Regions from separate parts of the Peribacillus sp. FW305-BF15 genome, predicted to be linked through region 2. Evidence: a T-box and tRNA genes for the amino acid it is inferred to sense, from the RefSeq annotation. Region 2 holds a T-box; the other holds one or more tRNA genes.
The links. The T-box of region 2 lies ahead of AC3WLU_RS24140 (valine--tRNA ligase). A T-box ahead of a tRNA ligase gene usually reads a tRNA of that ligase, here a tRNA-Val.
Positions count from the first base shown of each region.

Region 1: it encodes a tRNA-Val, which carries the amino acid that the T-box ahead of AC3WLU_RS24140 (valine--tRNA ligase) is inferred to sense. The anticodon was not compared.

Region 1 is NZ_JBYSYV010000010.1:71,605-87,411, forward strand. It holds gene truA (tRNA pseudouridine(38-40) synthase TruA) at 1-250, opposite strand, end outside; partial or broken gene AC3WLU_RS12500 (site-2 protease family protein) at 826-1,418, shown strand; gene AC3WLU_RS12505 (hypothetical protein) at 1,489-1,962, shown strand; gene AC3WLU_RS12510 (hypothetical protein) at 2,421-3,248, opposite strand; gene AC3WLU_RS12515 (HNH endonuclease) at 4,009-4,881, opposite strand; gene AC3WLU_RS12520 (ATP-binding protein) at 5,089-6,723, opposite strand; gene AC3WLU_RS12525 (hypothetical protein) at 7,077-7,493, opposite strand; tRNA gene AC3WLU_RS12530 (tRNA-Val) at 8,104-8,175, opposite strand; gene AC3WLU_RS12535 (hypothetical protein) at 8,486-9,097, opposite strand; gene AC3WLU_RS12540 (hypothetical protein) at 9,043-9,522, opposite strand; gene AC3WLU_RS12545 (hypothetical protein) at 10,090-10,311, shown strand; gene AC3WLU_RS12550 (phosphatidylglycerophosphatase A family protein) at 10,329-10,886, opposite strand; gene AC3WLU_RS12555 (alpha/beta hydrolase) at 11,077-11,799, shown strand; gene AC3WLU_RS12560 (YjcG family protein) at 11,889-12,404, shown strand; gene AC3WLU_RS12565 (GNAT family N-acetyltransferase) at 12,409-12,837, shown strand; gene AC3WLU_RS12570 (hypothetical protein) at 12,997-13,260, shown strand; gene AC3WLU_RS12575 (spore coat protein) at 13,494-13,982, shown strand; gene AC3WLU_RS12580 (hypothetical protein) at 14,037-14,375, opposite strand; gene AC3WLU_RS12585 (ATP-dependent helicase) at 14,527-15,807, shown strand, end outside.
Region 2 is NZ_JBYSYV010000032.1:9,255-25,061, reverse strand. It holds gene AC3WLU_RS24175 (Maf family protein) at 1-101, opposite strand, end outside; gene AC3WLU_RS24170 (hypothetical protein) at 289-1,254, opposite strand; gene AC3WLU_RS24165 (prepilin peptidase) at 1,561-2,313, opposite strand; partial or broken gene AC3WLU_RS24160 (transposase) at 2,856-3,164, shown strand; gene AC3WLU_RS24155 (bifunctional folylpolyglutamate synthase/dihydrofolate synthase) at 3,183-4,472, opposite strand; gene AC3WLU_RS24150 (ATP-grasp domain-containing protein) at 4,571-5,512, shown strand; gene AC3WLU_RS24145 (ATP-grasp domain-containing protein) at 5,481-6,326, shown strand; gene AC3WLU_RS24140 (valine--tRNA ligase) at 6,383-9,034, opposite strand; T-box leader at 9,077-9,305, opposite strand; gene AC3WLU_RS24135 (YszA family small membrane protein) at 9,532-9,723, shown strand; gene ysxE (spore coat protein YsxE) at 9,780-10,850, opposite strand; gene AC3WLU_RS24125 (LysM peptidoglycan-binding domain-containing protein) at 10,946-12,355, opposite strand; gene hemL (glutamate-1-semialdehyde 2,1-aminomutase) at 12,755-14,044, opposite strand; gene hemB (porphobilinogen synthase) at 14,085-15,077, opposite strand; gene AC3WLU_RS24110 (uroporphyrinogen-III synthase) at 15,074-15,807, opposite strand, start outside.

The DNA.
Region 1 (15,807 bases), on a different contig from region 2:
AATATCTATTCAAATAATCCATGATTTCAACTTCAGTCAGATTTTCACCGATCTTAAAATTGGCGATTTGAGCAAGGGCGTGTACACCGGCATCCGTTCTGCTGCATCCGATGATCTCGATTTTTTCCCCTGCCATTTCCGTTAATACATTTTCTATTTTCCCTTGGATCGTATCATCACTATTACCAAGTCGCTGCCAGCCTTTATAGCGCCCGCCATCATATTGAATGGTCAATTTATAATTGTTCATTGCTTCCTCCTTATTTCATCTAAACAGAAAATTCTCATTAAAATACAAGCCCCCATACAACTCCTGCTGTATGAGGGAACAGATGGTCTTCTTAGAAAAACTTTTATATTGTTAAGGTTTTGTACCATATTTCGCCACCGCTTACAAAACCATGAATTATGTAAAGGTGACAGCATCTTATCTATCATTCGATAGTCAATCCTAGCTGAAATGCACTTCTGCATAGTGTACCAAAGTGGCTAGCGTCATGCAACGAACGATTCACCTTCACATGCATTTTCTGTGCAACTTTGTGCAATGCATAAAAACACACAGGAATGATATTTGGATATGCTGTGACATCAAGGATTTGAGCCTTTGTTAGTTGATGACCTGTTAGGGCCCTAAATATTAAGGACAGAACTCTATCTTAATGAAAGTTAATATTCTAGAAAAATATCACTAAGATGATAATAAATGGATTATCCAATACGATATAATAAGGATATTAGTAAGATTATAAATCAAGAAGGAGCTCAGATAGACATAGTGTTACTGGGGTCATCTGTTTTCCCATTTACTCTAGGAGGTACATTTTGAAAGAATCTAAATCGAAAAAAGGATGGGTAGGTTTGGGGGCAATCGGGTTATTTTTCCTTGGAAAAATGAAATGGTTGTTTGCGCTATTGAAATTAGCAAAAGTAGGTTCCCTGATTTCTATTTTCGTTTCATTAGGAGCGTATGCCTTGGTTTACGGTTGGAAATTTGCCGTAGCCCTAGTCTATCTAATTTATATCCATGAAATGGGGCATTTACTTGCTGCAAAGAGAAAAGGCATCAAAACATCCAATGCCATTTTCATCCCTTTTGTCGGAGCATTAATTGCCCTTAAGGAAGAACCCAAGAATGCTAACCAAGAAGCTTATCTTGCCTTCGGAGGTCCTTTATTAGGTACATTAGCATTTCTACCAGCCATCCCCTTATTTATGATGACGGAAAATCCATTTTGGCTTTTAGTTATTACACTTGGAGCCATGATTAACCTATTTAATCTAATGCCTGTGCACCCTCTTGATGGAGGACGTATAGTGGGAGTCATCTCCACAAAGCTTTGGGTAGTAGGGATTATCGGGATGGTTGTATATTTATTTCTCCATCCAAATCCATTCTTAATTCTTTTCTTATTATTGGGCATTTCTAAGTGGTGGAAAGAAATTCGTAGCGAGACAACCAGAAATCAAAGAGACATCATCATTGAATTGAATCAATTTGGATTAAGGCAACTAGAACAATATGCAGCTGCAACAGATGAAGAAAAAATTCGCCTGGTTAATATTTGGAATATGGAATCGAGCCAACAATATGAAAAGTTTAACAACATGAAGAGTTGGCATATCCCGCTATTTAATGATAATAAACTAAAAGAAAAACAGCTGACCGAGGTAAAATTAAATATGTATAGATCCTTAATGGATGCTGCTAATACGAATGAATACCAGAACGGACCGACCGATTTTGAAAATATAGGCACCTATGAACGAATAGCAGCAAAGTTCTTTAAAGAAGTGCAAGAACAAACTGAAATTAGGGATAAAGAGAAATCCTATTACTCATCGAGTCTCAAAACAAAAGTCATCTGGTTCTCAATATACATTGGGCTTGCCATTTTCTTAATGATAACAAGTTTATATGCAGGTGATTTAATGGAACAATATAAAACTTCATTACCGTAATACATTATGAAAGGGGGACCTCAATTTATGAGTGTCCCATAAAGACTGTACAAATTTGGACGTTGATTGGAACGTAGGGCACTCACTTTCCGCGGGCGGTCCGGGCGGTCCGGGAGCTCCTCGGCGCCCCTTCGCCTGTTGGGCCTACCTTGGACTCGCTATTCCCGCAGGAGTCTCGCACACCCGCTCCAATCAACTATGTTTAAAAACTTGCGGTGATGAGGATGCTTTCGAAACATAATAATTCCATTCAGCGAGATCAACTTGAAATGATTACTTTATATCAACTGGTGCCTGCGAACCATTTCGTTCGTAAAATGGAGGCTTCCATTGACTAAGAGGATATTGAGAAAGCCCTCGTTTGGATTATTAATAATTAAGTAAATACCCCTACAAGTAACCTTCTAATAATTCTTTCCGTTAAGGATTATGGTGTTATTAGACAAGAAAAAGAGGACCTAAAACACGTATAATCTATCGACTTCATCCTGTAAACCTAATTTTATCATTTCATGAATGACCAATTCTTTTAACGCTATCTCATTTGCAATTAAGTAAGTAAATTGGACATCTCTGATGAAAGCCATTTTACTTTCTGTTGTTGCAGAATTAAAAAAGGCTTTCACTTCTTCCAAGTTAATCGTCATATCTTTTTCAAGTTTGTATGGGAGAAAATTGATTGTACTGTTCTCTACAGATATTATGCCTAACCCATCAAGAGTTGGTAAAATGGTTTGTTGCTCTCTTTCTGTCCTTACTTTTATTTCCACATAATGATAGATATCTTCTATTCGTTCGCTATCGAATGTGGCTATTATCTTTTCCACTACATAGTTTACGTTCTCTTCAAAAACCTCATCTTCAGGTTCTACTTGTTTTAGTTCTTTAAGCAAAAGAATATACTGACCCTCTTCTTCCAGGATATTAAAGTTAGAAATAGTTAAGGCACCTTTCATTGTACAAACCAAGTTAAGAAACTCCCTTATATTCCTTGCTACAATCTTTATTTGTGAATCAAAATCCATTGGACTAATACATACAACAAAAGCATTCTCTAAATCAGATACTGTTCCGAAGTCAGTTAGAAATCCGAAATGTATGCCGTCAACGCCTGTACTAGCAAATGTAATGACATCATAAGGAGTATTTTCATAAGGGGAGAAGTCAAATTCTAAATAAAGGGATAATTCACTTAAGGAGTAGCCTTCTTTTTCAATTTCCTTCTCTAATTTATGGAGCTTTTCAATTGTTGGTGGCATTTTCAAATACTTTCCGAGATAACTCACAATTTTCTCCTTTAATATTGTGCCTTATTAGGTAATTTAAGATTAACTTTTGTGTTAAATTATTACAATATTAAACCATCTTAAGTATTGGCGACCCCAATTCGGCTGATTTCATCAAAAACTAGTTTCACTTGGTACAGCTGATTATATCGAACATGAATAGACATAGACTGATTTAACAAGTTCACAAATTCACCTATGTATCGTTCAGAAAAGGAAGACAAATGGATTGCATTTATTTAATTCATGTTGAAGGGACTATCTCTTCGTAAAACAGCCGAAACACCGAATCGGTGATGGTCTTATTTTTAACCTTTATCGTTAGCAGATAACAAAAGGCATTTACTCAAAGTTCCTTGAAATATTTATTATCACAAATAATTGTCCTGTAATACGTTTTACTCCTTCTCTATCCGCCACCAATTGAGTAAATAATACATAATGAACTATATCTTTAAAAACAAAAAAGGCCCAAATCCTTGTTATATCAAGGATCTAAGCCTTTGTTAATTGATGACCTGTGAGGGATTCGAACCCACGCCCCCTTCCCTGTCAAGGAAGAAGAGTGAATCGAATTATAACAGATTCAGTTGGAAAACGTTGATTTAATAGCCTAATATTTTTTCTATGTAGGATTTAAACAAATGTAATTGGTGGCATGTTGGTATTGCCACCAGGCTGCCACCATTATTATATTTATCAAACCTTTGACTTTAAAGTGTTTAAAGCCATGGATCCTATGAAATCCATGGCCTTTTGTTCACCGCTGCAAATATAGTAGTTGCTTTAGTTCACTTGTTGATAACCACGGTCGTTTTCGGTGTAGCATACGGTGGCAGTTAGCGCATACTAGGGCGATATCCTCTACCTTTGTTTCTTGGTTATCGTCCATTTCCGATACAGGTTTCGTATGATGACCTTCTATATAACCATGTCCAAGTTCACCGTAATATTGTTGGAAATCAAACTCGCATACTTCGCAAAATAACTTACCGTGCTGTTGTAAGAATCGTTCCTTTGCAAGTTTAATAACAAGGGGGTTTCTTTCACGTACTAGATGCTGTTTTAATTTAACCTTTCCTTCTGGAAAACCTTCGTCATCTTCCGTAAACCCTATACGATCAATTTCATTAAGTTTACGTAGTACATTACCTACGGAACTAAAACCGTACTCTAAAATTGCGTTTCCTTCTGTATCAGTAATACCTTGTCCAGACATAGTGTTATTTGCAAATTTAATATTAATATTGCTTAGATATACGGGGTTATCAAACACTTTGAAGTCGGTAAGAATTATACATCCTATTTGACCCGTATATGCATCAGTTCCAAACATGGTTTTCATTCTACCTATAAAACTTTCCTTATCTTCATCACCGTTAGCATTACGGTATCTGTCCCATGCTTCACCTGCCGTTAATACCTCGAAACGTATGTACGTAGCCATACCTAATACGGCTCTTTCTCCTTTAACTCTCTTATCATTTTTAACAAGAAAAAAGAACGGTTCCCCCATGGTTATCGATTTAAAGTTTTTAGTGTCCTTACGCCAAAAGTTAAATTCATCTGCTACATTATGCGAAGATAAATTCGTAAACCATTCCCTAGAAGTAACGGCAATATAACCATTCATGTTTAAACCTCCTGCAACTAACTAATAATGCCTGTAAAATATTGTATCATTCTATTAACGTTAGGGTAGATTTTTAGTTTTTGCAGAATTTAATCTCGGTTATGCAACCCACTACGTTGTTCTGATGCAATAATTTTAGATGACTTGAGAAACCCTTTGAATTTAATTATGATTAAATTCAAAGGGTTTTTTATCAGAAATCTATGTTTAATTTAGAAGCTTCCAGAACGCCATATCCTCCATAATTTCGTATCTATTATTGGTAACAGACGTGACTAAGCTATAGTGTTTTTGAAGTTGAGCTATCTTTTTAACTATCTGCTCACCCTCAGCCTGATTTTCTGGACTGAAGATAGCTTGTACTTCCTTCTTTTTAATGGTAGGTACTCTATGTATAATCCAAGTCAATATATACTGAGCATAGTCATTATTTGTAGTTGCAAAGTGGTCTAAAAATTGGGTTGATAGGATTACACCAACGCCATATTCTCTTCCTTCTTTCATAATTTTCTTTAAAGAAGAGAAGTCTTGACTCAAGAAATTATCTGCCTCATCAACAAGTATCATTTTCGTTAATTCACGATAATCTCCTTGTATCGTACTGTGCCCTTTTGTAGACATCTGGGAATAGAAGGTGTCCAAAGTGATTCCTACTATCAAGTTCTGAACACTTGGATCATAACCAGCCAGATTTACTACCGTTACGCCTTGTATCATGTCATATAAGGACTTTGTATTCTCACTATTTGGAGAAAAGATCTCAAAATCATAAATTTGTTTTAGTGCTGCATAAAGACTATCTTCTTTTACATCCTCCCTATCCATTAATCGTTCAAATACATTATTTAATGTAGGTGGTACCAGACCCCATGTAGCCATATCAGCCTTATAAATACCAGCTTGTGAATAAGCTTCAATGATTAAATCATTCAATAACTGCTGTTGCTTTATACCTAAATTAAAAGCATTGGCAATTGTTTCTTTAATGGTACTAGCTGTATGCAAAGGCAATAACGGCTTTAGTTGTTTTCCTCTATATAAAGATAACGGATTATACGGAAGGTGATATGGATGATAAACTGTAGCGTTTGTCGCCCCTATAAAGTCATCTTTGATATAGTCACCTTTATAGTCAAAGATGAGAACATCAATAGGTGTTCCATTTACATTAGATAGAGAACCATCATGTATCTGTTTAATGAGCGATTTAGTAAACTGAGTTTTACCCGTCCCCATCGTACCAATAATACCTGTATTCGTATGCATGATTTTACTAGTCGTAGTTGGATACCAATACAATGGTTCATTGCTGTTGGGTGAATGACCAAAAAGAATTCTTAATGGTTCTGTTTCGTCAGGCAATTTTGTAACGGAAGTTTCTATAACTAGAGAACTGTTATGTGAGTCATGATTCGCCGTAACCGAAGCAATTGCATGGCTTTTTTCATAAATATTTTTCAAATTTTGCTTTTCTTCCGTTTGCAGTTCCTCAGGCATTTCCTCCTGTTTCATGTTAGGCATTTCGCCCTTCGTTTGTTTATATATATCCTCCCAGCCTTTTTTGAATCTCTCATATGCTTTTTGCATTGCGGATGGTGTTAAGTGGGTATAAACGTAGTAATTGTCTTTTACAAAGATATTTTTCTTTTTACTTCCATTTTTGGCTACGAAGTATTCTGAATCGGAAGTGCGGATTCCTGTGAACTCTATTGTTTCAATTGTTTTTTGTAAATCTTTTTCCATGAAGAACTGCCAGAAGTTGCGGAAGTTTTGTGCGTGTGATTTTTCTGCCCATCTGATTATTTCTCCATCTATGTTCATTTCAAATTCATGAGTGCTCATTAGTAAATCCTCCTATATTTCAACTCTTTATATATTAGATTACTAAATTTTAGCTGGCAAATATAAATAAAGATATTAAATGAATTGGTTCTGTTACAAAAATTTTTAGAGACTTGCAATTAATTTCAAATTTTTGGACATGACGATACTATTACTCTAAAGAAGGTGCGTGATCAAAGTTAGAAATCAGGTTTAAACCTAAGGTTTCTAAGACAACTCTTCTTTCTCTGGGTCTTGTCTTATTGGATATCAGTTTAATTTCTCACTCAAAAATTAAGCCAGAGAGATTCTCCAAGGGTGGCTTCTTTTTCTTGTTTTAGTTTAAAGTCGAGTCTCCATTTTCTTAGAGTACATTAATTTATTAACATTTTATCCAATTCACGAACTTTATCATATGACTCCAATAGTTGTTCAGGTATTAATGTTCTCCCATAATCCCAAGCATTAGTTTCTATTTCAGATTTCAGCTTTTCTTTTTCTTCTTCGTGACCATACATTAAAATCCTTAAATCATGTTTGTTTTTCTTAAAATCTAAATAATAACCAATCATACGATAAAGAATAATTTTAACAAAGTCTTCCTCTGTCTCTTTTATTCTAATTTTCCCTTTATAACCGTTAACTTGAAGGTAATTGAATTTTATAGTATTGGTCGATACGTTATAACTCATAGGTGCACTTAGGTTATTGTCAAATTCATAAATAATATCCAAATTGTGCTCATTTAATGTGTTATTAATTATCTTTCCGATATCGCTTATATAAAGCATTTAACAATCACTTCCCTTTTACAGACTTACCAAATTATAGTAGTAGATTAAATACTTCATCCTTTATCAATATAATAAACTGTTGAGGTATTAAAATCATCCGTTAAAAACAAAGGGAATATTTACTATATAATACTGAAGTGGAGGGTAAGGGTTGTAATTCTTCTCTATATTGTTCTACCATCATTTTAAGTGAAGGCATTGTATTATACTTTTCAAGCCAAGAAACATCGTTTGCTGATATTTTGCATAGTCTTCATGCGTCATGTTCAGGGCTTCCAGGAAGTATTCCCGTGCATGGTATTCAGTAGTGAGTAATCCAACACATTATAGTAAATTGGATTTTACCGAAGAATATGATTATGTACCTTTTAAAGAAAAGCCAAAAATACGGTCTTATTTTTAACCACCATCGTTAGCTGAATAAGCGAAAGGCTTTACCTACAGTTCATTGAAATATTAATCATTACAAATAATTGACCTGTATTAGGTTTAAATGTTGCTCTATCCGCCACCAATTCAGTAAATAATACATAATGAACTATATCTTTAAAAACAAAAAAAGACCCAAACCCTTGTTATATCAAGGATTTGAGCCTTTGGCAGTTGATGACCTGTGAGGGATTCGAACCCACGACCCCTTCCCTGTCAAGGAAGTGCTCTCCCACTGAGCTAACAAGTCGTATGTAAATCAAGCTCTATAGAGCTTGGTTTAAAACTTACTTAGTTGCTGACTTCTTTTCTGAACAAGATTTATTATATAGTGGTATTCAAAATAAAACAAGTAGTTTTGCTAAAAAAGTTTTTTTCAGTAAAGTGTGGTCTTAGGCGTTAATCCCTGAAAGTACGATCTGACCCCCAAAATTTCTCGGAATAGAATCTACCTCACCTTTTTCAAGGAGAATCCAGGGCTCCTAATCATACGTTTACTCGACTTTAATTAACAAATATGATGTCCATTTACTCAATCTAAGACTAAAGCAGAAAGATCTTTACATTGGAGAAGGGAATCTAGCAGCCTGAAAGTTTGTTAAAGATGCTTCTGCTAAAATTTCTCCGTTTGCATCTGCGCTAAATAATACTTGTACCCGATCTCCTGCTTGTAACTGAAGGATTGTAGTAACCGATAGTCCAATAGGTCTTGATTTCTCCAAGAAGTCATTAACAATATCTAAATTATCTCCGTTTACGTTAATGGAAATGGATGCGACATATCCTTCTTTTGAAGAACTCCTTTTTTTGTCTTTTGAAGGATGATGTTTTCTGCAATAATCACAGTTGCAACTATTTTTACTGCAATAATCACATTTGCAATTATCTTTTTTGTTTTTTGAGGAATCATTGCTTTTACTTTTTGACGGACAAAACGAGACTTTTGCTGTTATCTCATAAATTCCATCCTTAGTTGGAATAAATGTTGATATGTGCGGATTATATTCATCCGCTAAATCAAACTGTTCAGTTTGGAATAAAACTTTTACAGAGGGAGTTAACGCTGCTTCGTATAGTTGTGGTGTATTCTTATTAGCCCTGAACGCAGATGCTCTTACTAGATTATGTTTCTTATTGTCACAGTGACAGTCATTATGTTTCTTATGGCACAAATGACAGTCATCGGTTTTCTTTTGCTCACAGGTACAGTCACTGTGTTTTTTATGACAACAATGACAATCATCCGGTTTCTTTTGATGACAAATACAGTGTTTCTTATGGCACAAATGACAGTCATCATCTTTCTTTTGCTCACAAATACAGTCATTGTGTTTCTTATGACAGCAGTGACAATCATCCGGTTTCTTTTGATGGCAAATACAGTCATTGTGTTTCTTATGACAACAGTGACAATCATCCGGTTTCTTTTGATGACAAATACAGTCATTGTGTTTCTTATGGCAGCTATGACAATCATCCGGTTTCTTTTGGTGGCAAATACAGACATTGTGTTTCTTATGGCAGCTATGACAATCATCCGATTTCTTTTGGTGACATATACAGTCATTGTGTTTCTTATGGCAGCTATGACAATCATCCGGTTTCTTTTGCACACATTTCTTATTAAGATATGTGGTGTCTATAAAGGAATTACAATGTGAAATAGAATTATGATTTTTAATTATAATCACCTTTTTCTTTTTTATTTTCGGGTTATTTTATTCATTAAAAGAAAAGATGTTTGTACATATGTTACAAATTTGAAAATAAATCTAACTTAAACAGCAAAAATCTACTGGATTATATATCTTATTAAGAAGGTGGTCGTTAACAATAAGGAAGGTATTTTTGTGGATATAATCGGGGAAACATATTCTTTATTCTCAATCTGAAAATGAGGTGAGGTATAATCGCACTTCAGTTTTGGTTGATGAAGAACCTAGCTACTGAGATTCTAAGAGGACTGTTAGAAGAAAGGTCAGAAATTGAGTACATAAATTGTTTTTTTGTTAAAAACTCTACATATAATATTAAAAAAGTTATAATTTCATCTTCTTCCATTCACCCCACAATAAGACAGAACGAACATTCGCTTTTCACTTGCATACAAAACGTATGTTCGCATATAATGATAGCAAGCAAGTCAGCAAAGGAGTGACCGGGAATGAAATATATACTTCGTAAACATATGGAAGAAAATGCTCCATTAGAAATAATTTATCTCTCCGAACAAGGTAAGATTACACAACGGAAAATCCAGGTGCTTGAAATTTATCCAGGCCATATTCACGCATTCTGTTTTCTAAGGCAGACAAAACGGACATTTAAAGTAGCCAACATCCTTTCTGCCCGCCTCATTAAGGCCAGGTTTTACAGGTCTGGCTGAACATTGCTCTTCAAGGTTCAACCTATTAACTCTTCTTCTTCCTGGATGTCCTTTTCCTGTTCAGTTAACGATTCCTCTTCATCTCTCAGACGATGAGCTAACCTTGAGGCGGCACTCGCGGCAATGCTTGCAACGATGTCATCCAGGAAGGTATGCACGATTCCTTCTTGCTTCTTATCAAGTTCGTGTATGACGCCTATTTTATTTTTATCCAAATGGCCAAAGGTTGTTACAGCAATGCTTCCATAACCGAGTACTGCACCAAAGGCAATCGTTTCATCCACTCCGAATAGCCCTTCATCCGATTCAACAATCGATTGCAGGGGTTCAGATAGTTTTTTTTGCTCTGCCAGTTTATCCAGCTCCACACCGACTAAAATGGCATGTTGAATTTCCCTTTTCAACAGGACACGCTCAACGCTGTGGATGCATTCCTCCAGCTTAAGATCAGCCTTGTACGGGAACTGCAATTCATAAACGATTTTTGCAATTGCCTCCACACTGACACCACGCTCCAATAATGTTCGTTTAGCCGCCTTTGTCACTTCCCTGCTGTGCACGTGTACATCTGCCATTTTATTCGCCACCTTTTTTTGTATTATTTTTCTATATCCTTGTATTATAGCACCTTATAATTTAAATTTTTAGAAAATATAACGAAAATTTTATATTCCAAATTCTTGTCGCGGGAAAAAGTTGCAAGGCTATGCTAAAATAATCAAGTAAGTTGTTTTTCATTATTAATTATCATTGAGGTGCGGGAGAATGAGTTTACGCAAAGGCACAATTAAAGAGTACATGTTTAAAAGCGAAGCTTTAGCAGAAGAATTGGAATTGCTTGTCTACTTGCCTGCTAATTATTCGCCATTGTATAAATATTCGCTTGTGATTGCTCAGGATGGCCGTGATTATTTTCAAATGGGCCGAATCGGTCGGGTAGCAGATGAACTGTTAGGGAACGATGAGATCGAGAATATCATCATTGTCGGCATTCCTTATAAAGACCGCTTTGACCGCAGGCGCAAATATCATCCGGACGGGGAACAGCATATTGCATACATACGTTTTCTTGCCCATGAACTAGTTCCGTTTTTAGATGATGAATTCCCAACCTATCAAATGGGACATGGTCGAACTTTGATCGGTGACTCTCTTGGCGGTACAGTTTCTCTATTGGCCGCTTTGCAGTATCCGCATACATTCGGTAAATGCATCATGCAGTCCCCGCTTGCCAATGAAGCAGTAATGGATGCTGTACGTAATTTTGAGGATCCGCATCTCCTCGAACTTTACCATGTGATCGGGACCGGTGAAACGGATGTACCGACGACGGATGGCAATAAGGCAAACTTCATAGAACCAAATAGGGAATTGCATAAATTAATAAACCAAAAAGGATTTCCTTGCTTCTATGAAGAATTTGAAGGTAATCATACCTGGAAATACTGGCAGGCAGATTTGAAACGAGCACTATTGGAAATGTTCTAATTACTCGAAATCATCTGTTTGGGATGGTTTCAAGAAAAAAACATGTCCAACTATAATACAACAATAAAAAATATCAGGAGGTTTTATTTATGAAATATGGTGTTGCAATTTTCCCTTCAAAAAAACTTCAAGATTTAGCTAACTCCTATCGCAAACGGTATGATACGAAGTATGCTTTCATACCTCCGCATCTAACGCTTAAACCAACGTTCGAAGCGACAGATATGGAAATTTCAACAATCGCGGAACAATTAAAAGGCATCGCTCAAAAGTGCAGACCTTTTACGATGAGCGTAACCAAAACGAAGTCTTTCCAACCCGTAAGCAATACGATTTATTTCAAAGTAGAATTATCCGAAGGGCTTCAAGAGCTGCATGATGCGCTTAACAATGAGGATTTCATAAAAAGTGAAAGTGAACATGCATTTGTCCCGCATATTACAATCGCTCAAGATTTATCCGATAATGAGCATTCTGATGTTTTAGGCCAATTAAGCATGCTTGACATCAGCCATGAAGAAGAGGTGAAACGAGTTCACTTGCTGTATCAACTTGAAGATGGGGCATGGACCGTTTATGAAACATTTAGATTAGGAGCTGAATGATTTCGTGTTTGTAAAAATCGCAGAGAACAGCCAAGAGCTTGAAAACGCATATATGATTCGAAGAAAAGTGTTCGTCCAAGAACAAAACGTCCCTCTTGAAGAAGAGATCGATGAATATGAAAAAGATTCCACACATTTCGTTTTATATGATGAGCAGCATCAGCCAATCGGTGCTGGCCGCTTCAGGGTCATTGACAACATCGGTAAAGTACAGCGCATTTGTGTACTGTCATCGGGCCGTAAGAATGGTGCCGGCGCCATGATCATGAATGCTATTGAGGAATACGCAATCCAGCAGGAAGTGCCTCAATTAAAGCTTGATTCCCAAGTGCATGCCATCCCTTTTTATTCAAAATTAGGTTATGAGATCGTTTCCGACGAATTCATGGATGCTGGCATTCCTCATAAAACGATGAAGAAAACCATTTTTTGATATAAAAAAGCTGTCCTTTCAGTCTTCTGATTGGACAGCTTTTTTTGTTCGTTCATGGACTTAAATTATCGTTTTATGAAAAAAACCATTTCCGTTCAATGGCAATCTCATCAAAAATACATAGTCTATATATAGAAAGCAAGAAGGAGGGAAAATTTTATGGGTAACAATGATTTTAACCTGGATGAGTCTCAAAAAAGACTGATGGAGCTGCTGGTTTCGAGGACTTTGAGAAAACATGGTTTCAAAAAGGAAAAGGTCGATCTAACTGAAAAAGAGAGAAACAACCTTAAAGAAACCGTTCGTTATTTACAAGAGCAATCACTGAAAATCATAAACCAAGAAAAGAACATCACGGAACATGATGTTAATCCAGTTACCAATTCCATTCACAACAAATTCACGGATTCCAAAAATAAATGACGCACCATATCACCTAATCACCTTACTTGCTGGCGAGAAATAAGTAAACCGAGACATAGCAGCACTTACATTTCATTCCTAAAGCTCCAGCTTCTTTATTATTCATCCCCCACACACTAATACTTTCTCTAAGTATTTAAAAAATAGACGAATGAACTGATTTATTCGTCCAACCCGATTAACCATCAAAGCATATTTTAATAGGGAATAAAACCTAAGGAGGAAAAAACAACATGAACCAAAATGTATATCGTAGCAATTGTAACACACATGATGACTCTGAAAGGTCATGGTCGGCTCTAGATTCCGCTTCGAGGCATCCCCTTTCAGGATTCTGTAACGACGATGACACAAAGATTGACCAAGACGCAAGACAGGATAATAATCAAGTTCAGCTTTCTGAAGAACTTATTTACATTAAAGATTCTTGTAATGTAAATATCACTTCAACGGATGTTAAAGCGGCCCTCTCACTACAAGCTGCTCTACAAGCTGCAATTGCGGTCATCGTAAGCATTTCCGTTGCAGATGCTGATAATGCTGATAAGATCACTCAACAATTAATCCAATCTTCCAATGTTAAACAAATCACGCGCCAAAAAACAATTGTTGAAAACAGCCGTGATATCGACATTACAACAACTGATGCACAAATCGCTCTAAACATCCAACTTTTATTGCAACTATTGTTAGCCCTAATCGTGGAAATAGACATTCTTTAAGAAGTCAGCACAAAAAGGACACTTCACGTGTCCTCTTTTGTCTTTCTGGAGGAACTAGACAATTTCGTTGATGAACCTGCCTTTTCCTGTCATTCCAGCCGTTAAATCTTTCCTGACGCTCCTCCCCATTTCATGTTGATATGTGCCTGCTCCATATGCACTTACCCGAACATTATCTTGAATTTGATTTAATCCTTCAACGCTTTCCCTTTCCCTTTCCCTTTCCCTTTCCCTTTCCCTTTCCCTTTCCCTTTCCCTTTCCGACACCTGATCAAAACGGATGGGTTGAATGGGTGCCGCTCCTTTAACAATTCTTACTTTCCCTGCAGCTTCGACCGTTCGGTTGGCATATTGAATATAATCAAATTGTGTGACAGGTGCTATATATCCCATAGTAACCCCTCCTTATATTGAAATAGTTATGTTGTCATTTAATTCCCCTGCCAGAACAATATTTAAACATGATTTCCACATTCTTTTTTCCTAATCTTCTGGTATGATGAGTATTGCCGATATTTTTAATAGATTAGAGGTATCCATTTATATGAATCAAGCAAAATCTGGCAATGAAATCGTACATTTACATACCGTTTCAGCTGGTGAGCTGCAGACACTTTTTGAAAAAGGAAAACGTGATCAGCTTTCTTGTATCATTTGTCATAAACCAGTGAAATTATTTATTGGAATCCATGAGACACCTTATTTTTATCATAGCGACCCATCGCAGGGACCCTGTGAAATGCCAATTTCAGAATCCATAAATGAAGATAAGCCCTTAGAATATATGGAACAGAATGGATTTAGGATTCCAACATCACGAACCATTACTGAAACGAAAACCATTACCGAACCTTTCCTTAAAAGCCGCCCCATAACCGGCAATCCGAAATATTCAGATAAACCATATGACATGGCACAATCAGAGGAACCATACTTTCAAGAATTATCCTCTTCAGGGGTTGTTCTCGATGCAGAGCAACTCAAAGCGGTAATGACGATCGATGGACCCATCCTTGTCCTTTCAGGAGCAGGCAGCGGGAAAACACGCGTATTGACGGTACGCACTGCCTATATGCTCACAGTGAAAAAGATTGATCCCAAAAGTATCATGCTTGTAACATTTACAGCGAAATCCGCAAAGGAAATGCAGCAGCGTCTGCTCGGTTATCCCTATATGACGCCCTCCCTTGTTTCTCAAATCGTTAGCGGGACCTTTCATAGCATCTTTTATAAAATCCTGATTTTCCACGAACCAGCCAAATGGCAGCGCGATTTCCTATTGAAGTGGGAGTGGGAAAAAGAAAAGGTATTGAAACAGGCTGGCAGGGAATTGGAACTTGATGATAAGGAATTTGCATATGATCAGGCCCTTCAACAAATCGGGCTTTGGAAAAACTCTTTGGCCTTTCCAGAAGATATTCAACCTAAGGACGATTGGGAGAAATCGTGTTTATTTTTATATAAGAAATATGAAGAATATAAACAGCAAACAGGGAAGTATGATTTTGATGATATGCTTGTAGGCTGTTATGTATTTTTAAAAAATCACCCAGATTTTTTAAAGAAATATCAGCAAAGGTTTAACTATTTTTTGGTAGATGAGTTTCAGGATATCAATAAAGTTCAATATGAATTGATAAAACTCCTCTCTGCTGAATCAAAAAATGTATGTGCGGTTGGAGATGATGACCAATCCATCTATTCATTCCGCGGAAGCGATCCGAAGTATATTTTGAATTTCAATCATGACTTCCCTCGATCCCAAGTGGTGAAGCTGACGGAGAATTACCGCTCTTCCCATGAAATTGTCGCTACTGCGAACCGC
Region 2 (15,807 bases):
CTTTCATCAACATTGGAATTCATGCTTTCAAAGGGGATTTGAAGAAATTGAAGAAGTTCTTTACGACGTGGTGATGAGGAAGCTAAAATCAATGGCTGCATAATATAAAAGTCACCTTTCTTTACATAGGGAGATACATATCTATCCTATCAAATAATGGTGCAATCCACAATTATTGTTTACTAGGAATCGACAAATCCCTGTAAGTATTTCCCGGAAAATAAAAAAGGTGTCACAGATGGTTTCATAATGGGAGGCTTGTCCCATTAGGCAGCCCCCCTTTTTTCTTTACTTTTGGTAATTCAATAAAAAATTCAGAAGACTTTCTTGAGCCTGGAATAGCTTTTCTTCATTTTTGGAAGTCTCATATTCATCAATCGACTTTGCCGCAGCAGTCAGGTCATCGTTCATCTTTGAAAACGCCGGCGATAATTTCCCCGCCTTCAGTTCATCCATGTTTTTTTTCAGGGTTTCCCCGTTTACCGTCCCTGCCTTTCCGCGAAGCTTTGTTGCGGATGTTTCTGCCAACGAAGCATATACTGCCTTCATCTTGTCGAGGGTTTTTTCATCTTCTTGGCTTGTCCCGGCCGCTTCAAAATTGATTTCCTTCCAATATACATCCACATCATATGACTTTAAGAACAAGGCCAATTCTTTACTTGCAGCTAGACTCTCTGCCGACCCCAGAAATAGATAATAGCTTTCTTCCAATTTGAAGATTTCAGCAGGAACCTGCTTTTCAATGATTTTCTTTTGAATTTGCCTTGCCGCATCCTCGCTGCTGAATACTCCTCCCTGTACAAGGAATGTCTTCAGCTGGTTTCCCGGTTCAGTCACTGCCGCTTTTTTATCTTCAACAGTGGCTTCGGTTGGAATCGGGGTCTCGACCGAAGATACTTGGGCTTTTTCCTTTGTTATCGTTTTAACGGCGATCAAGCCAAGAATCGACCCAAAAAACACAGCACAAATGACTGCAATCATGAATGTCTTGATCGGTCTTTTATCCGAGCTTTTCAGTGACCCGGTACCAAAGCCGATGAGCTTCGGCATTTTCTTCTTTGGCGGTGTGGGTACCAATACGATCTTGCTTTCATTTGAATCCTCAGGGAGTATCCATTCGAAACTCTCATCAGTTTGTTCCTGTTCCTGCTCCTTACTCGCCGCCTCTTGACTTTCAATTTTTTTATCGCCAAATACTTTTTCTTCCCCATTTATTTTAATCGTTACACCCTTGCTTTGTTCCGGCTTGCCCAATTTTTTTCCTCCCCTCCTGATCATTTTTTTCATCCTATCATAGAGGGAAAAAAAAATAACAAGACTTTTGTCGTCTTGTCATTAATAGGTTTCGTCAAATTTCCCTATTCATATATGGGTAACAAAAAAGGAATTCCGTGTACTGGTACTATTGCTTCATGAACCATTCCATATCACCTCTCACGAATTACATACATCCCTCCATCATTTCATAATCTCTTGCCGTCAAATGGGGATGGTTCCCTACTGGGCTATTGTTCAGGTGATTTTTGACAAATTCCTCTTGATCAGGATGGTCCTTTAAGCTCATCTTAAAAATGTTACATACCAATGTAATAGCGAATCGCCCCAAAAATAAGCAGTCAATGTCCCAAAAACAATATACGGTCCGAAAGGAATAAGGGTTTTCTTTTTTAAGATTCCGGTCAGCAACCCGATGATGCCAAGCAATGCCCCATAAAAGCACGCAAAAAGCAACGATAACAGCACCATCTTCATTCCCAATACGAAGCCAATCACGGCAAACAGCTTGATATCACCGCCACCCATTCCACCCTTACTCACGACCGCGATTGATAACAGCAGGCTAAAGCCAATCGCTGCCCCGACAATTGAATCCCACCAGGGCGACAGCGGAAATGAGACTCTTAGAACGATAAAAATCACCGTAAAGAAAAGCAGTATTTTATCAGGTATGAGCATATAGGCGACATCAGTCACGAAGATGATCATAAATAATGAAATCAATGTCCAGCCAATCAAGAGTTCGCCCGACCAGCCAAGGAATATCGGAGCAGAGGCAAACAAAACACCGGTCAGCATTTCCACGGCCGGATAAAGGGGGGATATCCTTGCTTTACAGCCCCGGCATTTACCGACTTGCAACATATAAGAAATAACCGGTATCAACTCGAAGAATGTCAATGTACGCCCGCAAGAAGGGCAGGCGGAACGACGATTCGCGAATGAATGACCAGCTGGAACACTTAAACCGACAACGTTAAAGAATGAGCCTAAAATCAAGCCCAATACGAAGAGATAGATATGGATAGCCATCATTTATGCAACGTGCATGAGGATTCGATTGCCTTTCTTTGAAACCCTGATATAAAAGTCCCTTCCGCTATGTAATTAACCATTGGGTTCTTCATGCTCATCCCTCCCGTCATTTTATTAAGCAGATCCTACTATTCAACATTCATATGGAATGCAATATATAATCATATTTTAACAAATAAACTGGGTGATTTGTTATCAATCACTCTATTGGAGTTTTTTCTTTTCAAGAGGCTCTTTAACAAGAGAAAAGGACCTTTGAAAAGATCCTTTTCTCAGACTGTAGACAAACTCGATGAAAATTGAGTTTGGTTTTTTAGGGGTTTGTGCAATTTGAACGTTAATTTCCACTCCAGGCACTCGCTTTCCGCGGGCGGTCCGCCCTCGGCGCACTTGCGACTGTGGGGTCACCCTTGGACTCGCTATTCCCGCAGGAGTCTCGCACACCCGCTCCAATCAACTATGTTTAAAATTTCAGATGGAACTCCTTTTGCCTATAGACTATTTTGTTTTAAAATAAACTATTATAACCTGAGGTGATGAGGATGCTTTCGAAACATTATTCTATTCAGCGAGACCAACTTGAAATGATTGCTTTAGATCAACTGGTGCCGGCGAATCATTTGGTTCGTAAAATGGAGGCTGCCATTGACTTCACTTTCATTTATGATTTGGTGAAAGATATATATTCAGAGATAGGAAGCCCAAGTATTGATCCAGTTATATTAGCCAAACTGACTTTCATTCGATTTACCCTCGGTATTCGTTCAATTCATAAAGCAATTGAAGAAGTTGAAACAAATATGGCTTACCGTTGGTTCTTAGGCTTTGGTTTCCACGATAAAGTGCCTCATTGCGGTAATGCACATCCTTTAGGCATCTTCTCTGATGAGGAACTCCCTCACAAGTGAAAGGAAATGAAGGGACCCTGTAATGACAAGAATCTCTTTATCCCCCGTTTTCCTTCTGCCTTCCGTTATCGCCGCCTGCCAATCCTTGTTTATACTTTTATTTGGATGATTGCATTTTTCATAAAGCGTTTTCGCATCCGCCGCCCGTTCATGGCCGAATTCGGTAATGATGATTTCCATCGCCCCCGTTTCCAGTCCATGAAGCATCTCGGAATAGTTTTTATCTTTAAATGAGCTGAATACGAATCGGTACTTATAGTCGGGGTAATGCACTTTTAGCGTTTCCTTCAGTACGTCGATGCCAGCAGGATTATGTGCACCATCAATGATCACCAACGGCTCATCCGATATTTTTTCAAAGCGTCCATCCCATTTCGCTGCCCCTATTCCTTTAAGGATGCTTTTTTCATCGATATTTTCCATCCCTACTGTGACAGCAGCAATGGCCAGTGCCGCATTCTCCATTTGATGACGGCCCAGCATCCGCATTTCCACATTTTCAATCGACCTGTCGGCAAGCGAAAATGAGAAACTTTGCCCACTTTCACTTCGCTTCATATCGCTAACACGAAAGTCTTTGCCCAATTGGTAATAAGGTACGCCTAAAGCTGACGCTTTTTCTTCAATTACTTTTGCTGGTTCCCCGGCTGTGACTCCGCTGATGACCGGCGCTCCGCTTTTTATGATGCCTGCCTTCTCAAAAGCAATTTCCCCGAGTGTGTTACCCAGGATGTTCGTATGTTCCAAAGAGATCGAGGTAATGATCGAAAGAAACGGCTGGATGACATTGGTTGTGTCAAGCCTGCCTCCCAAACCGGTTTCCATCAAAACCAAATCGACTTCCTTTTTGCTAAAATAAGAGAATGCCATTGCAGTCAAAATTTCGAACTGGGTGGGACCATTCCCCTTGCTGTCCATCTCATGGATGATCGGCCAAAGCTTCCGGAAGACATCGATGAATTCCTGATCACTGATTTCATCCTCATTCACCTTCAGCTGTTCATTCATCCGTATTAAATAAGGAGAAGTGAAGGAAGCGACCCGAATCCCTTGGGCAAGCAGAATCTCTTTAATATATTGCAGTGTCGATCCTTTCCCGTTGGACCCCGCAATGTGAATATACTTTAGCTCCTTGTGCGGGTCGCCTAATTCAGTTAACAATGTTTCCATCCGTGACAGGCCAAAATTCATGCCCAATCGAACTTGGCGCCGTTCAAAAAATTGATTGATTTCCTTCATGGTTGTAACCATTATCGTGGAGCCTCCTCTTTCTTTATACCGCTCTTATGCGTTAAGATTATTTTATCAATATATGTACGATTAACCTAGATGAAAGGTAGTGTTTTACCATGAAAACTTCAGATTTCCACTGTTGGATTGTCGTCAACGGCTATTTACAGCATGATAAGTTTTCCAGTTTAGCTTTGTTCATTAAAGAGGCGGCTGAAAGGAAAGATATCACGGCAACCCTTATCCGCAATTCAGATCTCATGCCCATAATCGAAAAAGGAGTGCCGCTGCTTAAAGGAAACTTTGATAAGCTGCCGGATTTTGTTCTGTTCATGGATAAAGACATTCATTTGGCGCGCCATTTGGAATTGCTCGGCATCCCCGTATATAACAGCAGTGCAGCAATCGATATATGCGACAGCAAAGCAAAAACACATCAAGCCTTAACAGGGCATGACATACCGATGCCGAAAACCATATTTCCCCCTTTTACGTACGAAGGGATTGAAAGGGTCAATATGGATGCTTTTATCCAAATCGGCAATGAACTCGGTTATCCTCTTATCGTTAAGGAAGCATACGGTTCTTTTGGGGAACAAGTATATTTAATCCAATCAGAGGATGAGTTACTGAAGACGGTTCGTGATCTTGGCCACAAACCATTTATCATCCAGGAATTCATCGAGCACAGTAAAGGTCGGGATATTCGCGTCAATGTCGTGGGCAATCAAGTCATAGCAGCGATGCAACGTCATTCCGAACAGGACTTCCGAGCTAATATGACTGCCGGGGGGCAGGCTGCACCATATATCCCCACCAGTGAAGAAGCACACCTTGCCATTCGATGTGCGCAAATTCTGGGTGCCGACTTCGCTGGCGTCGATTTGCTGTTTGGTGAAGAAGGTCCGCTTTTGTGCGAAGTGAATTCGAATTCGCATTTACTGAATATTTTTGAATGTACAGGCATCAACATCGCCGATAGCATGTTCGATTATATCTTGAAAGAATTAGAAAAAGGAAGTGCATCTGATGAAAAAACAAGCAGGCTGGTTGATTTATAACCGTGAGGATGCCTTGAAAAATAAAGGATACATAGATTGGATGCTTGACGAAGCCAGTAAGCTTGATCTTGATTTACACTTTCACTTTCGGGAAGACCTTAGGATCGGACATCGTTTCAACAAGTTGTATGTGGAACATGAGATGCAGCCAATTTCATTGCCGGACTTTGCCATCGTCCGGACCATCGATCCTTTTTTCACTAAGCAACTTGAGCAATTGGGGATTGCTTGCTTTAACTCCTCCTTCGTATCGGAAATCGCGAATGACAAAGCAAAGACGCATCAATATTTGTCCTCGCTGGGGATTCCAATGGCCGATACCGTATATTGTAATGGAAGGCCGAGTGCCGATGACATGGAGCTCCCTTTCATTGCTAAAGAAACAAGCGGCCGCGGCGGGAAACAAGTATTTCTAATCGAGCATGCCGATGATCTTGCCCAGCTGAAAGATGGGAATTGGATAGTTCAAAAACCTGGCTTATTCGGTAGGGATATCCGCGTTTTTGTAATTGGAAAAAAAGTGAAGGCTGCTGTACTCAGGGAATCCGCTTCCAGTTTCAAGGCAAATTATACGCTGGGCGGATCGGCTTCGCTATATGAGCTGACTGCATCTGAATTAGCCCTTGTTGAAAGAGTAATGGGTTCATTTGATTTCGGCCTGGTCGGTATCGATTTCATATTTGCCGAAGATGGCAGCCTCATGCTGAACGAAATTGAGGATGTCGTTGGGAGCCGGACATTAAGTGCACTAAGTGATATGAATATCGTATGGGAGTACCTTACATTCATAAAAGAAAGCATATCCTCTTCTTAAATAGCATGTAAACAGAAAAAGGATGAACCGGCTTCAAGCTGGTTCATCCTTTTGTATTACAGTTGTTTCAGTTCGCTGATCCTGTGGATTACAGAGTCGCGTTTTTCGCTATAGTCTTTTTCCTTGGCACGTTCTTCTTCGATGACGCTTGCCGGCGCCTTTTTAACGAAGCCCTCGTTGCCTAATTTTTTCTGTACACGCTCAACTTCTTTATTAAGTTTGTCGAGTTCTTTTTCAAGACGTTTCACTTCTTCGTCAATATTGATCAGTCCTGTAAGCGGAAGGATTAGTTCTACGCCAGTTACGACAGCTGTCATGGCTTGAGCAGGCTCTTCGACTTCGATTCCGATCGTCAATTGTTCAGGATTACAGAAACGCTCGATATAGCTGCTGTTTTTCTGTAATGTCGCTAAGATGGCCTCATCTTTCGCTTTTAAAATCAAATTGATTTTTTTGCTTAACGGTGTGTTCACCTCAGCACGGATATTACGGACGGAGCGGATGATTTCAACAAGCAGCTTCATTTCCTCGGCTGCAGCCGTATCTGTCAACTCTTCATTCACTTCCGGCCAAGCGGCAACAGTGATGGACTCACCTTGATGCGGTAGGTTCTGCCAGATTTCTTCGGTAATGAATGGCATGAACGGGTGTAACAATCTCATTGTGTTATCCAGTACATACGCCAGGATCGAGCGCGTCGTTTTCTTAGCCGCTTCGTCTTCTCCATATAGCGGAAGCTTCGCCATTTCAATATACCAGTCACAGAAGTCATCCCAAATGAAGTTGTATAGCACACGGCCCACTTCACCAAACTCATAACGGTCCGCAAGTCTGGTTACGTTGGAAATCGTTTCATTCAAACGCGTCAAGATCCATTTATCGGCTACAGACTTCTCACCGCTTAAATCGATTTCGTCATACGTCATGCCATTCATGTTCATCAAAGCAAAACGGGATGCGTTCCAGATCTTATTGGAGAAATTCCAAACTGCTTCGACTTTTTCCGTACTATAACGAAGGTCCTGGCCTGGCGAGCTGCCCGTAGATAAGAAGTAACGCAGGGAATCGGCACCGTATTGATCGATGACATCCATCGGATCGACACCATTGCCTAGCGATTTACTCATCTTGCGCCCCTGTTCGTCACGAACCAGACCGTGGATCAGCACATCTTCAAATGGTCGTTCACCTGTGAACTCAAGAGCTTGGAAAATCATCCGCGATACCCAGAAGAAAATGATATCATAGCCTGTCACAAGTGCCCCGGTTGGATAGTAACGTTGGAAATCGACACTGTCCTTGTCAGGCCAGCCCATAGTCGAGAACGGCCATAATGCCGAGCTGAACCATGTATCAAGGACATCTGTATCTTGTTCCCAGTTTTCAGCGTCCGCCGGCTCTTCATGACCTACATACACTTCACCTGTTTCTTTATGGTACCAGGCGGGAATGCGGTGTCCCCACCAAAGCTGACGGGAAATGCACCAGTCGCGGATATTTTCCATCCAATGCAGGTACGTTTTCTCGAAACGGTCCGGTACGAAATGAACTTTTTCCTCATCGGTTCCTTTTTGAAGCTCAACGGATGCATCAGCCAGCGGCTGCATCTTAACGAACCATTGTGTCGAAAGATATGGTTCAACAACAGCACCGCTTCTCTCTGAATGGCCTACTGAGTGAAGGTGATCTTCGATTTTGAAGAGTACTCCTTCTTCCTGAAGGTCCTTGACGATTTGCTTACGGCATTCAAAACGGTCCATGCCTTCATATTTACCGGCCTTTTCATTCATCGAGCCATCTTCATGCATGACAAGGATGCGCTCCAAGTCGTGACGGTTCCCGATTTCGAAGTCATTCGGATCATGAGCAGGAGTAATTTTGACCGCGCCTGAACCGAATTCCATATCGACATAATCATCACCGACAATCGGGATTTCCCTGCCTGTAATTGGCAAGCGGACCTTTTTGCCGATCAAGTGTTTATAACGGTCATCTTCAGGGTGTACAGCAACAGCAGTATCGCCAAGCATCGTTTCTGGACGGGTGGTGGCAATTTCAATTTCACCCGATCCGTCAACCAATGGATATTTCATATGGTAAAATGCGCCTTGCACATCTTTGTAAATGACCTCGATATCGGATAACGCCGTTTTCGTTGATGGATCCCAGTTGATGATGTATTCGCCGCGATAAATCAAGCCCTTGTTATAAAGCGAAACGAACACTTCGCGCACTGCTTTTGAAAGACCTTCATCCAGGGTGAAGCGTTCACGGGTATAATCAAGTCCAAGACCTAGCTTTGACCATTGTTCACGGATATGGCTCGCATATTCCTCTTTCCATTTCCATGTCTCTTCCACGAATTTTTCACGCCCAAGGTCATAACGGCTCACGCCATCCGCACGAAGTTTCTGTTCTACTTTCGCTTGAGTGGCAATACCGGCATGGTCCATGCCTGGTAACCATAAAACATCATAGCCTTGCATCCTTTTCATGCGTGTCAATATATCTTGAAGTGTCGTATCCCAAGCGTGGCCAAGATGCAGCTTACCTGTAACGTTAGGCGGCGGGATGACAATCGTGTATGGTTCTTTTTTATCGTCACCCGTCGTTTCGAAAAACTTTCCATCAAGCCACCATTTGTAGCGGCCTTTCTCTATCGTCTGCGGATCATATTTAGTCGGCATTGAAATTTGGTTCTCTTCCATATCATTTCCTCCTTTTGGGCATAAAAAAAACTTCCATCATCTCAAAAGGACGAAGGAAGTTGTTCGCGGTGCCACCTTTTTTCCGAAAAAGAAAAGAATCCCTTTCGGCTCTCAAATCGGATAACGGCTCTTCACCGGCCTTCGTTACTAAGAAGTTCACGAAGACTGCTCGCGGACGACTTCGGATGCTGCTGCCTGGAAACCTCGCACCAATTTGGTTTCCTCTCTGAAAAGTGCATTTCATCTTACTATTTCCGGTCTTTGCATTGATTTATATTCATATGTAAAAACATTGAATGCATATAGTATATAGTACAAAAAACATGGGGCTCCAGTCAATCATCTTTTCGCTTACTTTCTCAGGAATCATCCCATTTGATGCATTCATGTTCATTTTCTTTATTTTATCCTCCAGAAACAGTGAATGTGACGGCTGTTTCACCTTTTTCACTGCCCACCCATAGAATATAAGAAGTCCTAAAAAGGAAGGTAATAATATGAAGCGAAGATATACTCCCTATACTTTACCGCCTTGGGTGAAAAAATTCCGCGGTGTCTGCCAGCAGTTCATCGTCCCCTTTATCGTATTCCAAGGATTACGTACGCTGATTTTCCCGACTTTTTTCGATATGCTCCTGCTTATCGCGTTTATTTTCCTGGCCATGTCTTTGTATTTCGAATGGATTTAATTATTCCCTTACAGCAAAAAAATATACATGACTGGAGATGATCCAATCATGTATATTTAGCTTGGGGGTGATTGTTCTTCTTTGGCAGCCTCGGCAGCCGCCTTTTTCTTCTGTTCGATTTCTTCGATTCTCATCACCATATATTCAATATTTTTCAATAGCCAAAATTGCCGCTGTAGTTGCGTGACATTATCAAGCTCTGAACGATGGCCCCTGCCATCGGAATAACCCTTCACTAATTCCAAAGCTGATCCAGGGAATGCCAGATAACTTTGCATGAGCAATAATTCTTCTTCTTTTAACGGAAAATAACGAAAATAGTTATATAGCCAGTCAACACAGTCATCGCATTGGACAGGATAGGTCCTGGCCGCTTTAACGAGAAATGGCAGTAAATCGAAATGCGGCGGAGCCGTATTCGAATTCTCAAAATTGATGAAGTAGCCATATCCCCGCTCATCATAAACGAAATGTTTCAAAGAAACCTTTCCGTGCGTTACCACGGTTCGAACCTTTTCACTATCCTTCGTTTTTTCATACCAGGTTTCAAACTTCTTGATCGAGTACTTCAGCGCCTGTGAAATATCAGTGTAGAAAGAACAAACCGTGAGTTCGAATGGAGACATATACCACTTCTTTTCACAGCTGACAATATACTCTTCTATAAATTCCTTTTCGTTATTCCAGGCATCAAGCGTCCGCTCATAATGTGCTTCCCGTTCCTCAATATCCACTTGCATTTCCTTAACAGAAAGTGTATGCATCCGAGCAAGCTCCCTGAACAATTGCTTATGCTTTTCATCGCGCTCCCCGTCCCTTTCATCATTGAGCCAGGGCATCAGGTAATACAAACGTCCATTATGCAGAACGGCGTAACGCTGATCCATCGTTTGATAAATGGGAACGATTCGATTATAGCCGCGATGGTACAGTTTTTGAACATTTTTGATAAAATCAATGCCGTTATGCGGTGACATGGATTTCAAGGCAAATGTACCGCGATCACTGTATACTTTTTTTACACGCCCGAAGTCCTCAATATATTGTACATACATGGCATATTCCTTCAATACGGTCTCCGTGTCCCGATCCCGATTGGCAGGCTGCTGATTCTCGTTTTCCCTCACGAGACTCACTCACTTTCTCTAAAAAAACTAAACAATCCGCTTCCTCTAGCATTTAAAAAACAGGAGCAGAGCATATGCCCTGCTCTCTGTCCCGGTCAATTCTTATACGCAACCGCCTTCGGTATATAAATGACTTGCCCTTCATGGACGTTCTGATTCGACTCCAATTCATTGCTGAAAAGGATCGATTGAACCGTAACATCATATCGTTGAGCCAAGTCATCAAGCGTTTCCCCTTGCTGAACAATGCAAACCTTCATCCTTACCAGTTCTTCTTCTTGTTTCCGTCCGAATAAATCCATGATGGAAAGCTGCTTTTCATCATGATCGGCCGTTTCTTTTTCATCACGTTCCGCTGCTTGTTTCCTGCCTTTGAAACTCTTACCCTCCTTAGCCGGAGGCGCAGGTCTTTCCCTCTTTTTGAATAGATCGCTTATGGACGAATTAGATTCCTCTTCCTGCTCCACCTTCACATTCTCATTAAGGATAGGACCCGCTGTAACGGCATCGTCTTCCTGCCGGATGACATCCTCGGTTTCTACATTTAAAACTGGGCTACTTTCATGATTGGTTGCTTGACTTGGCTCTTCTTCTACTTCTTCTACTTCTTCTATAAATGTCACTCTAGGAATCTCCAAGGAATCCTGCCTGCTTGGTTCTTCCTCCAATTTTGCCTCTCCCATGGAAGGTACCTTTTCCGGGGAGTCAGGCGGATCACCAATTACTTCTTCCTCCACAGCTTGAGCTTCTTCCTGTCTATGCACTTCCGTTTCCCATTCCTCCTCTTCAGGATATGGTGAAACCGGAATTTCAAAAACGGGAGCATTATGCTGATCGCTTAAATAAATCGGTTCCTCTTCTTCTTCTTCATTTGCTTCAGAAACCCGTTTTGACTCTGCAGAAAAAGGCGCGTATAACTCTTCTTCCTCCTCATCACGGAAAACGGGCTGAAAATCCGGGATTGGCGGCACTGCGGCTGCATAAGGAATATATGACTCATTTTCCCCATCCGTTTCTTCCTGATCCTCCGTTTCCCCAACTTCCTGCTCAGTATCAAACCGTTCTTCCACATATGAATCATTATAGATTCCGGTTATCAAAAGGTCAGCCTGCAATTTCAAGCAGTTATGCTCTGGCATGGCATAATCAAAGCTTTGAATCGAGACATCAACCTCATCCAAAGAGGCAATCCGATTATTCGGAATCGTTATATCAACCGGAAAACGGTGTGTGAACTCATTAAGTCCATTGGGATGCCTCTCGACCTTTTGAACCGCTTTTGGCAAAAAGGTCTGCGAAAACTCCTCTTCTTCACCATTTTGCGAGTCTTTGTATTCACCGCTTAAATCCAACGAGCCTCGTATAAAAACATACTGATCACTTTCTTGAATCGACACATTTGGATCAAGGGAAATAGAGTATAGCTCAGCCACTTCCTGTCCCTTCTGGAACCAAACGGATTCCTCTAAAGAAAATCGTAAATACGATTCATTTTCTTGCGACAAGACAACTCCTCCTTTCAGCTTCATGAAACGGTACCTATACCAATATCAATCTATGAAGGGAGGAAGCTGTTTATTCCTTAATTCATTTGCAGCTCCCCTTAGATATTCCCTGAATTAAAAGAAAGAGGTTCAATTTTCAGGCTAAATCAAGCGGGAATAACAATCAGCTAGAAAAGCTGCTCGGCATACCGCCATATTAATTCCCAACAGCCTATTAATTCTGCATTCTACCAATTATACCATCTCCAATTAATTCGGCCGTGAACGTTAAATTCGGTTCTTCCACGTACGGATTGAATTCAAAAAAACTGGCTGCATTTCTCCAAAAGTTTTTGGAAAAATGGCAGCCAGTTCAAATTTATCATTATCGAATATCGCGGTAGCTCATGAAGCCTTGAATCATTTTTTTAATTTGGCAAAAGCCTGTTCTGCCGCAGCAATGGTTTTTTCGATATCTTCATCACTATGTGCAGTGGAAAGGAATAACCCTTCAAACTGTGACGGCGGCAGGTAGATGCCTTGATTCGCCATTTCCCTATAGTAGGAAGCAAAGAACTCTAAATCGGATGTTTTTGCTGTATCATAGTTTACGACATCCTCATTAGTAAAGAAAAGTCCAATCATGGAACCGGCACGGTTGAATGTATGGGGAACACCGTACTTATCCGCTGCCGCTCCAATTCCTTTTTCGAGCATATCCCCTTTTCGGGTGAACTCAACATAAGATTCTGGAGTCAATTGGCTCAGCGTTTCAAGGCCGGCCGTCATGGCAAGAGGATTACCGGACAATGTTCCCGCTTGATAGATTGTCCCACTCGGGGCAATTTGTTCCATGAATTCGCGCTTGCCTCCAAATGCTCCGACAGGCAAGCCGCCGCCAATTACTTTCCCAAGGCAAGTCAGGTCAGGTACGATGCCAAAATAGCCTTGTGCACAATTATAGCCGACACGGAACCCTGTCATGACTTCGTCAAAGATCAATAAAGCCCCGTATTGGGTCGTCACTTCACGTAAGCCTTCGAGGAAACCAGGTTGTGGCGGAACCACACCCATATTCCCTGCAACAGGTTCTACGATGATACAGGCGATGTCTTCGCCAAATTGTTCAAACGCATATTTGGTTGCAGCAAGATCATTATATGCTACGGTAATCGTATTTTTTGCAATGCCTTCCGGTACACCTGGGCTATCCGGTAAACCTAATGTTGCAACGCCGGAACCCGCTTTGATCAGCAATGAATCGCCATGGCCATGATAGGAACCTTCGAATTTCAGGATTTTATCACGGCCTGTTATGCCTCGTGCCAGCCTTAGCGCACTCATCGTCGCTTCGGTTCCTGATGATACCATCCGGATCATTTCAATCGAAGGCACCCGTTCCATGACCAGCTTGGCCAGTTCATTCTCAATCAGCGTAGAGGTTCCAAAGCTTGTACCTGACTCCGCTACTTTTTTCAATGATTCCACGACACGGTCATTCGTGTGACCCAGGATGAGCGGTCCCCATGAAAGAACATAGTCGATATATTCATTTCCATCGATATCATACATTTTCGAGCCTTTTCCACGCTCCATGAAAATGGGATCCATGTCCACAGATTTGAAGGCACGTACCGGGCTGTTCACGCCGCCTGGCATCAAATTTTTTGCTTCGGCAAAAGCTTCTTTCGATTTTTCATATGACCGCATGATTCAATCCCCTTTTTCCATTACAGGTTATATTTTTTTATCATTGATTATCTTCGTTAATCCAGCGTGCTACCTCTTTTGAAAAATACGTGATGATCAAGTCGGAACCTGCGCGTTTCAAGCCTGTCAGCATTTCCATCACTATCGCTTTTTCATCAATCCAGCCGTTTTGGGCAGCAGCTTTGACCATTGAATATTCACCGCTGACATTATAGGAAACGATCGGAAGATTAAAGTTATTCTTAACGTCCCTGATGATGTCCATGTAAGAAAGGGCCGGTTTCACGATTAGGAAGTCCGCACCTTCAGCAACATCGCTTTCAGCTTCACGAAACGCTTCAAGGCGATTGGCGGGATCCATTTGGTAAGTTTTCCTGTCGCCAAATTGCGGCGCACCATTCGCGGCATCACGGAATGGGCCGTAAAAAGCCGAAGCATATTTCACCGCATAGGACATGATCGGAATATCTTCATAACCCGCTTCATCCAGACCTGCACGGATGGCCGCAACGAAACCGTCCATCATATTGGAAGGCGCAATGATGTCTGCGCCGGCCTCAGCCTGGCTGATTGCCGTTTTGGCAAGAAGGTCAAGAGAAGCGTCATTAAGGATTTTTTCCCCTTCAACGACCCCGCAATGGCCATGGCTTGTATACTCGCAAAGGCAGGTATCCGCTATGACAATAACTTCAGGATATTGTTTTTTAATAAAGCGGGTTGCTTCTTGCACAAGTCCGTTGTGATGAAATGCCCCTGTTCCCTGTTCGTCTTTATCATGATCAAAAGGGACACCGAATAAAATGACTGATTTAATGCCCAGACTCACGACTTCATCCATTTCGGCACCCAGATTATCCATGGATAGCTGATAGATACCTGGCATGGAGTTGATTTCATTTTTCACATTTTTCCCGTCGATGACGAAGATCGGATAAATCAAATCCTCTTTATGCAATTGTGTTTCACGGACTAAAGCCCTCATGCCAGCACTTGCACGCAAGCGGCGGTGGCGATTGAATGGAATGTTTTTCATTTGAAAGTTCCTCCCTGTTTATTTCTTTTCAAGATAAAGCGTATTAACTCCGCAACCATGGCATCCGTCGTATAAACATCTGGACAGACATCGACGGATAGCCCATGTTTTTCAACAGTTTTAGCGGCAATCGGCCCGATGCAGGCGATGATGATCCGGTCTATGTATGTATCCAATTCATGGCTTTTCATGATCTGTAAAAAATGATTGACCGTCGATGAACTCGTAAAGGTCATGATGTCGATTTCATGGTTCTTTATAAGCTGCACCAGTTTTTTTTCACTGCTTCGAGGAAGCACTGTATGATAAATTATCACTTCATCACAGATTGCTCCAGCTTCATTGATCGCCTCCGCTATAACCGCCCTTGCGAGATTTCCTTTTGCCAGCAACACTCGGGCACCCGGATCTAGCAGGGTATTGAACTCCGCCACGAACCCTTCGGCAACAAACTGAGCTGGAACGAAATCCGCCTTATAACCATGCCGTTTCAGGGCCGCTTCTGTTTTGGAGCCGATTACGGCTATTTTCGGAAGCTTCAAAGGCTGGTTTCCAAGAAGCCTAAAGAAGAAATCCACCCCATTTTGACTGGTCAGAATGATCCAGTCATATGTAAGCAACTCTTCAAAACGCTGATGCACATCTTCCATATGATCTGGAAGGGTGAACTCAAGCAATGGAACAAGAAGCGGCGTTCCGCCATTTTTTTCGATCGACTCTTTTAAACCAT